2 regions of the Mesorhizobium sp. FG116 genome follow, and region 2 is predicted to be linked to the other one. Evidence: predicted binding sites of a transcription regulator. Region 2 holds the regulator's gene; the other holds the start of a gene.

The links. Region 2 encodes LexA, which represses DNA repair genes until DNA is damaged. Its sites were predicted from a motif close to TGTTCNNNNTGTGTTCNG; they were not measured.
Region 1: a site for LexA is predicted at 1,898-1,915, ahead of ACODTY_RS09150 (DNA recombination protein RmuC). Genes of this name have one in related genera too.

What each region holds. Positions count from the first base shown of each region.
Region 1 is NZ_JBMDKS010000008.1:132,456-136,995, forward strand. Features, by position in the region: gene ACODTY_RS09140 (DUF6481 family protein) at 1-275, shown strand, start outside; gene ACODTY_RS09145 (hypothetical protein) at 384-509, opposite strand; gene ACODTY_RS09150 (DNA recombination protein RmuC) at 609-1,865, opposite strand; gene def (peptide deformylase) at 1,969-2,499, shown strand; gene fmt (methionyl-tRNA formyltransferase) at 2,508-3,461, shown strand; gene ACODTY_RS09165 (GNAT family N-acetyltransferase) at 3,458-3,967, shown strand; gene truA (tRNA pseudouridine(38-40) synthase TruA) at 3,983-4,540, shown strand, end outside.
Region 2 is NZ_JBMDKS010000002.1:273,657-278,196, reverse strand. Features, by position in the region: gene trpC (indole-3-glycerol phosphate synthase TrpC) at 1-632, shown strand, start outside; gene moaC (cyclic pyranopterin monophosphate synthase MoaC) at 629-1,117, shown strand; gene ACODTY_RS03290 (molybdopterin molybdotransferase MoeA) at 1,119-2,324, shown strand; gene lexA (transcriptional repressor LexA) at 2,441-3,160, shown strand; gene ACODTY_RS03280 (ComEC/Rec2 family competence protein) at 3,709-4,540, opposite strand, start outside.

The DNA.
Region 1 (4,540 bases), on a different contig from region 2:
GCGCCGAGCGTGACGCCGAGAAGGCAAAGCTGAAGCAGGAACGTCTTGCCCGCGAAGCAGCCGAACGCTCCGCCCGCGAGGCTGCAGCCGAACAGGCAAGGCTTGAGGCCGAGGCGAAGGCTGCCGAAGAAAGCAAGCTTCGCGAAAGCGAAGAGAATGAGCGCATCGCTCGTCTCCTCGCCGATGAAGCCGAACGCAAGGCCAAGCGCGACGCCCGCTACGCCGCCCGCAAGGCGCGCGTCGGCAGGACGCCTCCCGGCTTCGTCGCTCGCTGACACGTCAAGTCGAGCAAGTATCAAGGTCGCCTTGACGGCGGCCTTTGCAGTTCTGCGCACAAAAAAGGCCGGCAATCCCGCAGGATTGCCGGCCTTTTCTCGTTAAGACTACTTGTCCTTGATTCTGGTCGCCTGAACCGGCGGCGCCTTCGCGGCTGGCGCGGCAGCAGGCTTCTTGGCATCCTTCTTCGGCTTACGGGCTTCCTTGCCCGGCTTCATCGTACCTTTGGCCATGATTCGAATCCTCCAATGCTCGGCGCATGGAGTGAACCAAGACTTCTGGTTCCACGCAAGGGCAATGACAGCCGCCCACCGCAGCTTTAGCAGGCGAGCTTACTCGCCGTCTTCCACTACCCGCAGCCGCAACTGGCCGGTCTTGGAATCGGCTGTTCGCCGGCGCGCATCCGCCGTATCAGGCGCGCCGTCACTTTGCGCGTCGCCGACAGGACCAGCGAATTCGAGCGATTCGATTTTCTGCCCGCGCTTGGTCACCTTTGAGGTGGAGACGAGGATATCGTCTATATCCTTTGCGGCCTGGCCGAAATGGCCCTGCAGCTTGCGCACGCGCTCGTCGACGCGCGCCACGTCCTCCATCAGCCGCACCACCTCGCCCTGGATAAGGTGCGCCTGTTCACGCATGCGCGCATCCTTCAGGATCGCCTGGATGACTTGGATCGACAGCATCAACAGCGATGGCGACACGATGACGATGCGGGCGCGATGCGCGCGCTGCACCAGCGCCTCGAAATTCTCGTGGATTTCGGCGAACACCGATTCCGACGGCACGAACATGAAGGCGGTGTCCTGCGTCTCGCCCTGGATCAGGTACTTGTCGGCAATATCGCGGATATGCACCTCGATATCACGCCGGAACGCCTGCGCCGCGACTTTCTGCAGGTCGGGGCTTTCGGCGGCACGGATGGCATTCCACGCTTCCAACGGGAATTTCGCATCGATGGCCAATCTCGGCGCATCGTTCGGCATCCTGATCAGGCAATCCGGCCGGCTGCCGTTCGAGAGCGTCGCCTGGAACTCGAATGACCCCATCGGCAGCCCGTCGGCAACGATCGCCTCCATGCGCGACTGTCCGAATGCGCCGCGCGTCTGCTTGTTGGACAGGATCGCCTGAAGCTGCACCACCTGCCCCGCCAGCGACTGGATATTGCCTTGCGCGGTGTCGATCACCGCCAGTCGCTCCTGCAGTTTGGCAAGGCTCTCATGCGTCGATTTCGTCTGCTCGCTCATGGTCTGGCCGAGCCGGCCGGTCATGGCGTCGAGGCGCTGGCCGATGGATTGAGTCAACTCCGCCTGCCTTGCGCCGAACACATCGGCGATCGCGCCCATGCGGCCCTGCATTTCGGCCTGGCTTTGCAGGATATCGGCCATGCGCGCCTCGGTGTCCCGGGCCTGTTCGGCAGCTTCAGCCGCCGCTGCGGTGCGAGCCTTGGCGCTGCGCCACAAGGCAATGACGAGAGCAACGAAGAGCCCGACGAACACAAGCGCCCCGAAGGCCAGCAACTGCCCCAGCGAAATCACGGTCGCGCCAAGGCGGATAATGGGTTCGGAAAGAATGCTGCTCATCTCGTTCATCATCACAGCATATCCGATTCGGCAGGCTTCGACAGATCAAAACGTGAACAGGATTATGTAAGCGTAGTTGACGCGTTGGGGCCGAGGCCTTACGTGAAACGCCATGACGATCAAGCCGCTTATCATCCTTCCGGATCCCGTCCTGCGCGAGGTTTCAAAGCCCGTCGAAAAGGTCGACGCGCCGCTCCTGAAATTGGCCGACGACATGCTGGCGACCATGTATGACGCCCCCGGCATCGGTCTCGCGGCCATACAGATCGGCGAGCCGCTGCGCATGCTGGTGATCGACCTCGCCAAGGACGACGAGACGCCCGCGCCGCATCTCTTCATCAACCCCGAAATACTCGAAAGCGGCGACGCGCGCTCGGTCTACGAGGAAGGATGCCTGTCGATCCCCGATTACTATGCAGAGGTCGAGCGGCCGGCCACGGTGCGCGTGAAATATCTCGACCGTGACGGCAAGGCGCAGGAAATCATGGCCGACGGCTTGATGGCGACCTGCCTGCAGCATGAGATCGACCATCTCAACGGCGTTCTGTTCATCGACCATATCTCTAAGCTCAAGCGGGATATCGTGATGCGGAAGTTCAAGAAGCTGGCCAAGGACAAGCCGGCCGGCCGGATGGTCGGATAAAGGCGGCAATGGCCCTTCGCGTCATCTTCATGGGCACACCGGATTTTTCCGTTCCGACGCTCACTGCAATCGCCGAAGCTGGCCATGAAATCGTCGCCGTCTTCACGCAGCCGCCGCGCGCGGCAGGCAGGCGCGGTCTGGAACTGACGCCCTCGCCGGTGCAGCGTGAAGCCGAACGGCTTGGCGTCCCTGTCCATGTGCCCACCTCCCTGAAAAGCCATGAGGCTGAAGCCACATTCAAGGCGCTGAACGCGGATGTTGCCGTGGTCGTCGCCTACGGCCTGTTGCTGCCCAAACCGGTTCTCGATGCGCCGCGCCTCGGCTGCCTGAACGGCCATGCGTCGCTTTTGCCCCGCTGGCGCGGTGCCGCGCCCATCCAGCGCGCCATCATGGCCGGCGACAGCGAAACCGGCGTCATGGTGATGCGCATGGAGGAAGGGCTGGACACCGGCCCCGTCGCCATTGGCGAGACGGTTGCAATCGGCCCGGACATGACGGCCGGTGAACTGCACGACACGCTGATGGCGGGCTGCGCCAACTTGATGGTGGAGGCCCTAGCCAGACTGGAAGCCGGCTCACTCGTCTTCACGCCGCAGCCCGAGCAGGGCACGATCTACGCGAAAAAAGTGGAAAAGGCCGAGACTCGCGTCGATTGGCGCTTGCAGGCGAGCGCCGTGCATAACCATATTCGCGGCCTCTCGCCTTTTCCGGGCGCCTGGTGCGAAGCGGAAATCGGCGGGCGGGCAGAGCGGTTGAAACTGCTTCGCTCTACCCTTGGCGAAGGCTTGGGCCCTGGCGAAGGCCGGGGCGAGCCGGGAGGAATCCTCGATGACCAACTGACGGTTGCCTGCGGTTCAGGCGCGGTCAGGCTGGTCGAAGTGCAACGGGCGGGCTCAAGGCCCGTCTCTGCCTCGGAGTTCCTTCGTGGCGCAAGACTGGAAAAAGGAATGAAACTGTCATGAGCATGATGTCGATCAGAGCGGCAACGCCGCGCGACCGCGAGGCAATCCGCCTCGTTGAAGAGCATGCATTCGGCCAGCAGGCCGAAGCCGGCCTTGTCGATGCGCTGGTCAGCGACGGCGACGCCGTCGTCGAACTGGTCGCGGTGGAAGACGGACAGGTCGTCGGCCACATCCTGTTTTCGCGCCTGCTGGTCGAACGGGCCGGCAAGACCTTTCCTGCGGTGGCGCTCGCGCCGCTTGCCGTCGAGCCATCGTTCCACGGCACGGGCATTGGCGGCGCGCTTATCCGCGAGGCCCATATCCGGCTGAAGGACGGCGGCGAGAAACTGGCCGTGGTTCTGGGCGATCCGGCCTATTATGGCCGCTTCGGCTACAGCCACGACCGTGCCGCCAGCTTCGAGAGCGACTACCAAGGCGAGGCGCTGCAGGCATTGGCATGGCAAGAGGCACCGGAAAACGGCAAGCTCGTCTACGCCTCGGCTTTCAACACAGCGCTCGCGGCCTGACCCGGCAATCCGGGAATGCCGCGCTATCGCCTCGACATCGAGTATGACGGCGGCCCCTATGCCGGCTGGCAGCGCCAGGCCGACCAGCATTCGGTGCAGCAGGCAATCGAGCAAGCGGTCGAGAAGTTCAGCGCGCAGGCCGTTTCGCTGCGCGGCGCCGGCCGCACCGACGCCGGCGTCCACGCGACGGCACAGGTAGCGCATCTCGATCTGGACAAGGACTGGCGCCCCGATACGGTGCGCGATGCGTTGAACGCGCATCTGCAACAGGCCGGCGAGCGCGTCGCGATCCTCAAGGCCACACGGGTTCCAGAGGATTTCGACGCCCGCTTTTCGGCGCTCGGCCGCCACTACCTCTACCGCATATCCAACCGCCGCTCGCCCCCCGCGCTCGACAAGGGCAAGGTCTGGTGGGTGCCGAAACGCCTGGATGCCGAAGCCATGGACAGCGCCGCCAAGGTGCTCTTGGGCCGGCACGACTTCACCACATTCCGCTCGGCCCAATGCCAGGCCAACAGCCCCTTGCGCACGCTTGACCGCCTTGACGTTACGCGGTCTGGCGACGATATCGAA
Region 2 (4,540 bases):
CCAGCCCGTCAAAGGGCCTGATCCGCGCGGATTTCGATCCTCCGGCGCTGGCGAAAGCCTATGCCGAAGGCGGCGCGGCCTGCCTGTCAGTGCTGACCGATGCGCCATCCTTCCAGGGCGCGCCTGAATATCTGGTCAACGCCCGCAAGGCGGTAGCCCTGCCAGCGCTGCGCAAGGATTTCCTGTTCGACCCCTATCAGGTCCACGAAGCTCGCGCCTGGGGTGCCGACGCCATCCTCATCATCATGGCAAGCGTTGACGACGCGATGGCGCGCGAACTGGAAGACACGGCATTCTCGCTCGGCATGGACGCGCTGGTCGAAGTTCACGACGAGCCTGAAATGGAGCGCGCGCTGAGGCTCTCCTCACGCCTCATCGGCATCAACAACCGCAATCTGCGCACTTTCGAGACGACGCTCGAAACCTCCGAGCGGCTTGCGCCCATGGTTCCCGCCGACCGGCTGCTGGTTGGCGAAAGCGGCATCTTCACCAATGCCGACTGCAGGCGGCTCGCCAATAGCGGCATCGGCACATTCCTCGTCGGCGAAAGCCTGATGCGGCAGGACGATGTTGCCAGCGCAACGCGCACGCTGCTCGGCCTATCTGTTCCAGCGGAAGCAGCGCGGCTATGAGCACTGGGCCCAAGCTCACCCATATCGGCGCATCCGGCGAAGCGCATATGGTCGATGTTGGTGACAAGGCCGAAACGGTGCGCACGGCGATTGCCGAAGGCTCCGTCGCCATGCAGGCCGACACGCTGGCAATGATCCTCGCAGGCAATGCCAAGAAGGGCGACGTGCTTGGCACCGCGCGCATCGCCGGCATCATGGCCGCGAAAAAGGCGCATGAACTGATTCCGCTCTGCCATCCGCTCCTGCTCACCAAGGTTTCGGTAGACATCGAGCCCGACCACGCTTTGCCCGGTCTGAAGGTCACGGCGCTCGCGCGCGTCACGGGCAAGACGGGCGTCGAGATGGAAGCGCTCACCGCCGCATCCGTCACCTGCCTGACCATCTACGATATGGCCAAGGCGGTGGACCGCGGCATGGTCATCTCCGGCATCCGGTTGGTGGAAAAGACCGGCGGCAAGTCAGGCGATTACAAATCGGAGGCGTGACATGGCCCTGCTGCCCGTCGACCAGGCTCTCAAGCGTTTGCTCGACGACGTCGAGACGCTGCCGTCCGAAAGCGTCGCACTGGCGGATGCCTATGACAGGGTGCTGGCCAAGCCGGTCATCGCCTTGCGCACCCAGCCGCCCTTCGCAGCTTCCGCCATGGACGGATACGCGGTGCGCGGCGTCGACGTGGCAAAAGCACCCGCCCGGCTCAAGGTTATCGGAGAAATAGCCGCCGGTCACAATTTCGCAGGCACGGTCGGAAACGGCGAAGCGGCCCGCATTTTCACCGGCGCGCCATTGCCTGACGGAACAGACACCGTCGTCATCCAGGAAAACGTCAGCGGTCTGGCGGACGGCCGTATCGAAATCGCCGAACCGACCCGCAGCGGTGCAAATGTCAGGCGTGCCGGGCTTGATTTTGTCGCAGGCGACACCTTGCTGGAACAGGGCCACCTGCTTGGCGCAAGAGCACTGTCGCTTGCCGCATCGGCAAATCGATCGCACCTCGATGTCGTGCGCCAACCTGTCGTCGCCATCATTGCCACGGGTGACGAACTGCTTGTCCCCGGCAGCGAACCGGGCCCCGGCCAGATCATTTCCTCGAACGCCTATGGCGTCATGGGGGCCGCCCTGTCGGTCGGCGCACGCGCGCTTGATCTCGGCATCGCGGCCGACCGCAAGGAAGCTATAGCCGCGTTGGTAAAACAGGCTGTTGCGGCCAAAGCCGATGTCATCGTTACGATGGGCGGCGCATCTGTCGGCGACCACGATCTCGTGCACGGCGTTCTCACCGGCGAAGGCATGAAACTCGATTTCTGGAAAATCGCCATGCGCCCCGGCAAGCCGTTGATGTTCGGGCGCTTGGGCAACATCCGTTGCATCGGCCTGCCCGGCAACCCAGTGGCCAGCCTGGTCTGCTCCCAGCTTTTCCTCAAACCTCTGCTCGCTCGCCTCGGCGGTCGCCCGTTCCGCCAGAACGTTCGCGAGGGACTCCTGGGCACACCGATGGCAGCAAACGATCTGCGTCAGGACTACGTCCGCGCCACTCTCAGCCGGCAAGGCAGCGCGCTGATTGCAACGCCGTTCAATGTTCAGGATTCCTCGATGCTGCGCACCATGGCGACAGCCGGTTGCCTCATCGTGCGCGAGCCCTTCGCGCCGGCAGCCGAGGCAGGTACACCCTGTCGCATCCTCTGCCTAAGCTGAACAAATCGTCAACGCATTCATTAAACTTTAAACGGTTGCGGAACACAACTGGAACAGATAGTGTTTGTTCCGGGTTTGTTTTCCGATTCTGGACTCTACCGCGACCGGGGGCCGCAATGCTGACGCGCAAGCAACATGAACTTCTTCTCTTCATCCACGAGAGACTGAAAGAGAGCGGAATCCCGCCGTCTTTTGACGAGATGAAGGAGGCGCTCGACCTTGCCTCCAAGTCCGGCATCCATCGGCTGATAACGGCACTTGAGGAGCGCGGTTTCATCCGCAGGCTTCCGAACAGGGCCCGCGCGCTTGAAGTGTTGCGCCTGCCGGATTCGATTGCGCCTGGCCTCAATGCGGCGAGGAAATTCTCGCCAAGCGTCATCCAGGGTAGTCTCGGACGACCGGTCAAGGAACCTTCCCGGCTGCAATCCGCCAGCAATGACGACGATGCGGCATCGGCGGTTTCCATTCCCGTCATGGGCCGCATCGCGGCCGGTGTTCCCATCGACGCCATCCAGCACAAGACCCATTCGATTTCCGTGCCGCCGGACATGATTTCGGGCGGGGAGCACTACGCGCTCGAGGTCAAGGGCGATTCGATGATCGAGGCCGGCATTTTCGACGGCGATACGGTCATCATCCGCAATGCCAATTCGGCGACGCCGGGCGAAATCATCGTTGCCCTGGTGGACGAAGAAGAGGCCACTTTGAAGCGCTTCCGCCGCAAGGGCGCATCGATTGCGCTCGAAGCAGCCAACCCAGCCTATGAAACCCGAATTTTTGGTCCTGACCGTGTCAAGGTACAGGGCAAGCTGGTCGGATTGATCCGGCGCTACTGAACCAACCATAGTTGCATCATATCGACCGGGCGTTGACGCGCCCGGTCGATTTTTTGATGGGATAAACAACTGATTTCTCCCGGCTTCGCCCCGGTCACCCCATATTTGGCAATGAGGCATTTTGTCTTTTGAGACAAAGGCCTAGCGCCACAATTTCGTGACATTCATTATGAATTTGGCAGATGGCTTCTACGCCATCCAATGTCACTGTTTAACGCACTCTGGGAAATGACCGGGGTGGAAGGAGTTTCCGATGCCTGCCCCTCGGTTCTGTCACTCATGCGCAGGACCCCGCCCACGCGCCGCCGTTCGATGCCCTTGGTGTCAGCGCAGCTACGATACGATGCACGGCCAGCCAGAGCATCTGTTCGGAGTTCTTCGCGGTGAGAGGAAGCCATCCAAAACCCATGTTGAAACGGACTAGTGCATGTCTCCCGAAGGTGGGCCCGGTTTCGGGCAAAGACATGCACAAAATCAAAGAGCCAAAGCGTGTTATGCGAATCTGAAAGATCGCGACGCGCTTTAGGCAGGGCTTTGGTTGAAATCCGCTAGTCTTCTGCAATCGGTTCCGGCTCGGGGTGATCTGGGGTTTTGCGTTCCTTTTTCTCGTAAGGAGCGAGCCCCCGCGCTTCGCGCGAAAACCGGCGCTGGACATGCCACGGCCGATAGTCGGCTTCAACGGCAAAACTGACTTGTGCACGCCCGCCCTCCGCCTGGTCCGGTAGGAAGACGGCGGCGCTGCCAAGCCTCGCGAGCTGCCGCTTGGTGATGATCGCCACCGACGGCAGGTCGCATGGATCGGAGGCGGTCGCATCGTCGATTACGATCACAGCCGCCAACTTGCAGGCAGGCCTTGCCGCGGCTTCGGACTTCGCCAGCGCAACCACTTTTCCTGACATGTGCCTCGCCACACAAAGATCGTTCGCGCAGTGGAACTCGCCAGCCCCCGGCGCATCAGCCACCGAAACAAGCGTCTGATCGCTACCCGTGTGCGGTTTGACAACCGTTTCCGCATCGAGCGCGCGCCGCCAATTGTCGATCGTGAACGCATTCGGACGCGAGCGGTTGACCGCCAGTTGTTCCTCGCCGATTGGCACGGCCACCAGCCGTGCATCCTCCGAGATCAGCAAATCGGGCGTGCGCACCTGCGCCACCATAAACAACCCCGCAATCGCCAGGGGAATTGCGGCAAGCCTCAGCCACGTTGTCGTGATCGTCGCGATCACCAGCGCAATCGTCACCAACACCACCGATGAAGCGGAAACCAGCCCGACGGCATCGAGTGGCGAAAGCGCCGCGATCCATTCCGACATGCCGATCATCGCTGACAGCCCCTTGCCCATCACGTACAGGAACGGGCCATCCAGACCGAACGGCATG